One region of the Streptococcus sp. IsoGale022 genome, then DNA from elsewhere that is predicted to be linked to it. Evidence: predicted binding sites of a transcription regulator. Region 1 holds the regulator's gene; the other holds the start of a gene.
What was found. Region 1 encodes NrdR, which represses ribonucleotide reductase genes. Its sites were predicted from a motif close to ACACNATATATNGTGT; they were not measured.
Positions count from the first base shown of each region.

Region 2: nrdH (glutaredoxin-like protein NrdH) is a predicted target of NrdR. The motif match lies at 1,427-1,442, and genes of this name have one in related genera.

Region 1 is NZ_JAKZJI010000016.1:35,912-39,336, forward strand. Features, by position in the region: gene RG608_RS08735 (DnaD domain protein) at 1-1,037, opposite strand, end outside; gene nrdR (transcriptional regulator NrdR) at 1,038-1,511, opposite strand; gene RG608_RS08745 (excalibur calcium-binding domain-containing protein) at 1,726-2,220, shown strand; gene RG608_RS08750 (endonuclease/exonuclease/phosphatase family protein) at 2,257-3,072, opposite strand; partial or broken gene RG608_RS08755 (PTS transporter subunit IIBC) at 3,090-3,425, opposite strand, start outside.
Region 2 is NZ_JAKZJI010000006.1:42,303-45,727, reverse strand. Features, by position in the region: partial or broken gene RG608_RS04630 (serine hydrolase domain-containing protein) at 1-1,150, shown strand, start outside; gene nrdH (glutaredoxin-like protein NrdH) at 1,569-1,787, shown strand; gene nrdE (class 1b ribonucleoside-diphosphate reductase subunit alpha) at 1,947-3,425, shown strand, end outside.

The DNA of each region.
Region 1 (3,425 bases):
CTCTTGGTAGAACCTTGTCCAGATTTAGCTGGACGACTCTGGGGCTGCTGGTTGCGCTCACGGATTTTCAAGACAGCTTCCTCAGCTGTCGTCACCTTTTGATAAGAAAAATCATTGGCTACCTTGAGAGCATACTTTTCATTGAGATTGGCTGAATCCACCTTATTAAAGGTCAAGAGCAAGATTACGTTGATAACCTCGTCCAAAAGGCCTAATTCAGCTAAATCCAGCAAAAGCTTTCTCTCCGTCCGCGTAATGGCAGCCTGACGGGTTTTTTTGATTTCTGCCAGGAAGACCATTGGCGATGTTCGTTTCGCTTCTTGGATAATAGACAGCTCCTGCTTAGAAAATTGGCCTTCTGCCGGCTTCTGAGCTAGCTTTTGCTTCATCCGCTTGGTAGAAATGACCTGAGAAACAGCAGTTTCTCTCGCCAAGACGTAGGTCTCATACCAAGTCCACTTTTTCTGCTCAGCAATTGCAAACAATTCTAATAAATCTTCCTTTTCATTGGCAAAACGAAGATTGTCCTGAGCCATCCGTTGCTTGAAATACTCCAAGTCAAAATCATTGGACTTTCGCACTGCCCTTGGCTGCTCAGCTTCCATACCAAACACCTGCATAAAAGGCTTGACCAATTTCTCTCCACTAGGATTTTCTGGTCGCAGGGCATCTGCAGCAGCTTCGCCGATTTTCTTTTCCAAGAGCCGGCTGTACACATTATGGCTGAAAAATTCCTCCGCCGTTAAGGTCGGGTAGAGTTGAATCAGATAATGGTCATCTGTTTGATAAAGGTCCACTAGCTTAATCGCCGCCAAACGCTCAAAACTTTCTTCTAAAATATTAAGTCCAAAATTTAAATGATTGAGAATCTGACTGAAGAGGTGCTGTTTTTGCCCATTATCCACAAAAGACAGCAGATAAAGATAAAGTGTTACCGCTTCTCTCCCCAAAATCGGCAGATAGAGCTTGGTCAAGATAGCAATATCAGGGCTGACTGCATTATTGCGCAAGAAAGAAAACTGATGGTTTGGTTTCATTTATTTGTCCTTTTTCTTCTTGGACCCCTTGGTAATCTGCTTGAGCAGGCTTTCTAGCTCTCCCACATCCTTGAAACTCCGATAAACACTGGCGAAACGAACGTAGGTGATTTCATCCAGCTCGGCCAGTTCATCCATGACTAAGGATCCAATATATTCACTATTGATTTCATTATCGCTCTGACTGCGGACCTTTTGCTCGATTCGATTGACAATCTCCTCTATTTCGTCACTAGATACTGGCCGCTTTTGAGCCGAGCGAATAATACCGTTAAAAATCTTATCTCGAGAAAATTGCTCACGTGTCCCGTCCTTTTTGACAACCACTAGGGTTCTCTCTTCGACGCGCTCGTAGGTCGTGAAGCGGTGCTGACATTCCTCACACTCACGACGACGGCGGATTGTATTTCCATCTTCTGCCTGTCTGCTATCAACTACACTTGATTTATTCCCACCACATTTCGGACAACGCATACCATTTCCTCCTAGAATCCTAATACTTCATTATAACACGTTTTCAAGAATAACAAAAGACAGCCGTTTGATGTAATAACAATTGAGAAAATCTTTTTTTGTAAGTTATTTTGATAGAAATTAGACAATTAATAGCAATCTGTTATTCTTTTTCTATATAAATTTTTATACAATAGATTTGGAAACGCTATCATTATACATAAAGGAGATTTTTATGATATTAATAAATAAGAGAATCGTCGCCTACTTTTGCATCTTGCTAGCTTGCGCATCTCTTGCTGCTTGCTCTTCAGACACAGATAATACAGAAGCTCTTCCTAGCCTCTCGTCATCTTCTTCAAGTATTAGCTCATCAAGTAGTAGTTCATCTACACAAAATGATTCAGCCAAAATAGAGAAAGCAGAAAAAGCCAAGACTGACCAAGAAGAAAAAGAAGCTGCTGCAAAAGCTGAACAGGAAAGAATAGCGCAAGAAGAAGCTCAAAAAGTTGCGGAAGTTCAAAGGCAGCAAGAAGAAGCTGCCGCTGAGGTTCAAAAGCAACAAGAGGAAGCAGATGCTCAAGTAGCTCAAGAACAGCCCCAACCTAATGTTTATTACAAAAACTGCTCCGAAGTAAGAGCAGCTGGTGCTGCGCCCGTTTACCAAGGACAACCTGGATATGGTCGTCACCTTGATAGAGATGGTGATGGTATCGGATGTGAGAAATAATTAAAAGCAGTTCAGATTGAACTGCTTTTAATTATACTAACATGTCACTTGCACTTCTATACCAAAATGGTCACTGACAACAGGTGTTGCTTTCCCGTCAAAAACGACAGCGGAGCGCTCAACGTCCATCCCTTGGCTAGTGAAAACATAGTCTATCTTCAGAGCATGCTTATTATCATCCCAGCCTGCGATAGTCCCTTCTACTGTCGCCTCTCCGCTAGCTTCTTTTGCAACGGTATGACTATCCTGCAGCTTCAGCGGACTAGCTAAGATGGTCTGGTAGCCTTGCTGGCCAACCGGGTTGTTGAAGTCCCCCATCAGGACCAGAGGACTTTCTGCTTTTAGCAGATCTGCTTCAAGCTTAGCCCATTCCCCCTGAAAGCCTTTGTCCCACCAAGACAGATGGCAGGAGGCAATTGTCAGCAATTGACCTTCTACCTCAGTCTCGGCTAGCAAGACCTTGCGGGTATGGTAATCCGTAGGATCATTAGCCTCTGATACCAGGACTTCTCTAGGAGTCATAGGATTTCTAGATAGAATTGCCACTCCTTCGTTGTAAATATCAAACCCAATATGATTATAGGCCCAGGACCAATGATAGTCCAGTCCTGCCTCAGCCAACTTTTCTACCAGACATAGAGCAAAGTTGTCTTGATGAATCGCAATCGCTCCTTCAACCGCCTGATAGAAAGGAGCCTGAACAACCTGTTCAGACTCCGTTAATTGATTGACTTCCTGCAGGCAAATGACATCATATTTTTCTTGAAGAATGCGCTCTGCAAGCTGATTAAGCTTGGTTTCTTGCTCTTCTTCCATCCAACTATGAGTATTTAATGTCAGGAATTTTGCCATGATTTCTCTTTTCTATATTACAATTCAACCTTAGCAACAACTGTCTTAGCAGATGCTTGACCAAGTTTTTCTACTGTTACAGACTTGATAGCTGCTGCATTTGTGAAGACTACGATTGTTGAAGTTTCACGTCCTGCTTCCTTGATTGCTTCCAAGTCAGCCGTTACAAGAAGATCTCCAGCTGCAACTTTTTGACCTTCTGAAACATGAACTTCGAAAGGTTTACCTTCAAGGCTAACAGTTTCCAAACCAATATGTACTAAGACTTCCAAGCCGTTATCTGTCACAAGACCGATAGCATGCTTGCTAGGGAAGACGCTAGTTACTGTACCAGCAACTGGTGAATAAATCTT
Region 2 (3,425 bases), on a different contig from region 1:
ACATCTTTAAACCCTTAGAGATGGAAAAAACGGCTATTTTGCCTGACTTGTCCGATAATGCATATGTCTATAAAAAACATAAAGAAGTCAAGAGCTATGATGCTAATGGAAATTATAAAAAAGATTCAGACTTTGAACTGAGTCTCTATCCTGTCGGCCGTGCCACAGGAACCCTAGATGACTTGCAGAAATTTGCCCAAGCCCTTCTAAAAAAGAAAGAACTTTTCAAACATCCTGAAACTTGGAAGACTCTATATACTGCAAGCTCTACCTACCCAGGTACGGATATTCCTCTGAATGCACACGGATTTTGGTATCAAGAATATGGTGTCAGAGTTATTGGACACGGCGGCAATTCTGGAGGATTTTCTTCTTACATTTTACTTGACTTAGAGTCTGGTATTGGCCAAGTCATTATGACAAACCAATTTCAAGAAAAAATCTATAATTACAAGATGCCCGAGCTAGTATTTGGTCCTAAAAAATCTCCAAATAAACAATCTTATGCAAAGTTCCATCCTGGTTACTATCGCAACGCCCGTACTTTCAATAGTGGTCCCTTCTCTTTCTTAAGAACAATTCCGGGATATACCTACTATATTAATGAAAAAGCAGATGCTGCTCAGCTCAATGGAAATTTCTGGGTCGCTAGTGAATCTCAAGGACAAGAAAAAATCACGATAGTTTATGGCGATGCACTTCGGCAATCTAATTGGGATCTTATCAAAGATTATGGGATGCTCCTTCTTGCTGGATTGGCTATTTTGTTTAGTGCGATTAGTCTCCTTAGCAATGCAGGTATCGATCTTTATCGCCTTATCCTAAAAAATCCCAAAAGAAGACTTCATTAGCATGGAAAATATGGATATACCTAACCAATGCCGCTATTTTAAGCATCCCCTTCAACCTATTCAATATCTTTACTAAACTTATGAATGCTGCAGATGCTGACTATAACTGGAACTTTATAACATTAGCCATTCTAGCTCTGCTTCTTGCAATCGGCTCTCTTTATCCTTTCTATCTTCAAAACAAGGAAAAATGGAGTAAGAGTAAATTATTTATCACTAGTATTGCCAGCCTATCCTCTCTAATCATGGTCGCTAATATTCTCTACTGGTCTCTTTATCAATGGTGGGCTGCCTACTAAAAAATAACATGTTATCCCTAGCTCCCTGCAGCGACATTTGCAGGGAGTTTTTACATTCCAATAAAAAATATCCAGCTCGAATTCAGATCCAAAAACTTCTCCCTCTACTCCTCCTAGTGATTCCCTAAATTCTTTAACACAAGATATTGGATTTTGGTTTTTGGGAGGAAAATCTACCAGTCATTTATCTAAAGTTTTAAGACTTGTTTAAGCATTGCCGCAACAGCATTTTGCTCTCTTTCTGCAATTTTTCACTTCTTTTCATTGTTTATACAAACACTATATATTGTATTGTAATCTATCCTATAACAAAATATCACACAATATTTAGTTCAAAACTATTGACATTCTATTTGCTTTTAGATATACTAGGTTCGTATTATTTAAAAGAAAAAAAGAAAGTTTAGAGGAATCTTTAATGGTAACTATTTACTCAAAAAATAACTGCGTTCAGTGCAAAATGACCAAGCGCTTCTTAGATACTAATCATGTAGAATACCGCGAAATCAATTTGGACGAGCAGCCAGAATTTATTGACCATGTCAAAGATCTTGGTTTCAATGCTGCTCCTGTGATTCAGACAGCAACTGAAGCATTTTCTGGTTTCCAACCTGGTAAATTGAAAAAACTGTCTTAATGTGGTTTATTTTGAGGGCAGCGCGCCTTGATCGGGAGATAAACTAAGGACATATTATCAGGGCAAACTGCAGCTCCTATGCTCATAGGAGCCGTTTCTTTTGTAAGGCGGAACTTTTTCCGCTAGCTAATTATCTTATTTATATAGAAAAGGGAAAACATGGGACTCAAACATTTAGAGGATGTGACATACTTCCGACTCAACAACGAAATCAACCGTCCGATTAACGGACAGATTATGCTCCATAAGGACAAAGAAGCTCTGGAGGCTTTCTTTAAGGAAAATGTTGAGCCGAACACCAAGCAATTTTCTTCTATTACAGAAAAGATTGAATACTTAATAGAAGAAAACTATTTGGAAAAGGAATTTATCCAGCTCTACTCTCCGGAATACATTGAGGAGCTGACTGCTTTTATCCATGCTCAAGATTTCAAGTTTAAATCTTTCATGGCTGCCTATAAGTTCTACAACCAGTATGCACTGAAGACCAATGATGGTGAATACTACCTAGAAAGCATGGAAGATCGGGTACTCTTCAACGCCCTCTACTTTGCCAACGGAGATGAGGCCATTGCCAAGGATATTGCTAATGAAATCATCCACCAACGCTACCAACCGGCTACACCAAGCTTCCTTAACGCTGGTCGGGCTCGTCGCGGTGAATTGGTTTCTTGCTTCCTCATCCAAGTAACAGATGATATGAACTCAATCGGCCGCTCCATCAACTCTGCCCTGCAATTGTCTCGTATCGGAGGCGGGGTCGGTATTTCCCTCAGCAATCTGCGGGAAGCTGGAGCACCTATCAAGGGTTATGAAGGAGCTGCATCTGGTGTTGTGCCTGTTATGAAACTCTTTGAGGACAGCTTCTCTTACTCTAACCAACTGGGGCAACGTCAGGGAGCTGGGGTTGTTTACCTCAATGTCTTCCACCCAGATATCATCGCCTTCCTTTCTACTAAGAAAGAAAATGCTGACGAAAAAGTTCGGGTTAAAACCCTCTCACTCGGTGTTGTCATTCCGGATAAGTTCTATGAATTAGCGCGTAAGAATGAAGAAATGTACCTCTTCAGCCCATATTCTGTTGAACGCGAGTATGGCGTGCCATTTGCCTACCTTGACATCACTGAAAAATACGATGAATTGGTCGCTAATCCAAATATCACTAAGACCAAGATCAAGGCCCGTGATTTGGAAACAGAAATTTCTAAGCTCCAACAAGAATCTGGCTATCCTTATGTCGTAAACATTGATACGGCCAATCGTTCAAATCCAATTGACGGTAAAATCGTCATGAGTAACCTTTGCTCTGAAATCCTGCAGGTGCAAGAGCCTAGCCTTTTGAATGATGCGCAAGAGTATCTTCACCTAGGAACAGATGTGTCATGTAACTTAGGGTCTACCAACGTTGTCAACATGATGACTTCGCCTGACTTCGGAAAATCCATCCGAACTATGACACGCGCCCTGACCTTTGTCACAGACAGCTCGCATATCACAGCTGTTCCTTCTATTGACAATGGCAATAGCTTAGCCCATACCTTTGGTCTGGGAGCTATGGGACTGCACAGCTATTTGGCTCAGCAGTTGATCGATTATGGATCAGCGGAAGCTGTAGAGTTCACAAGCATCTACTTTATG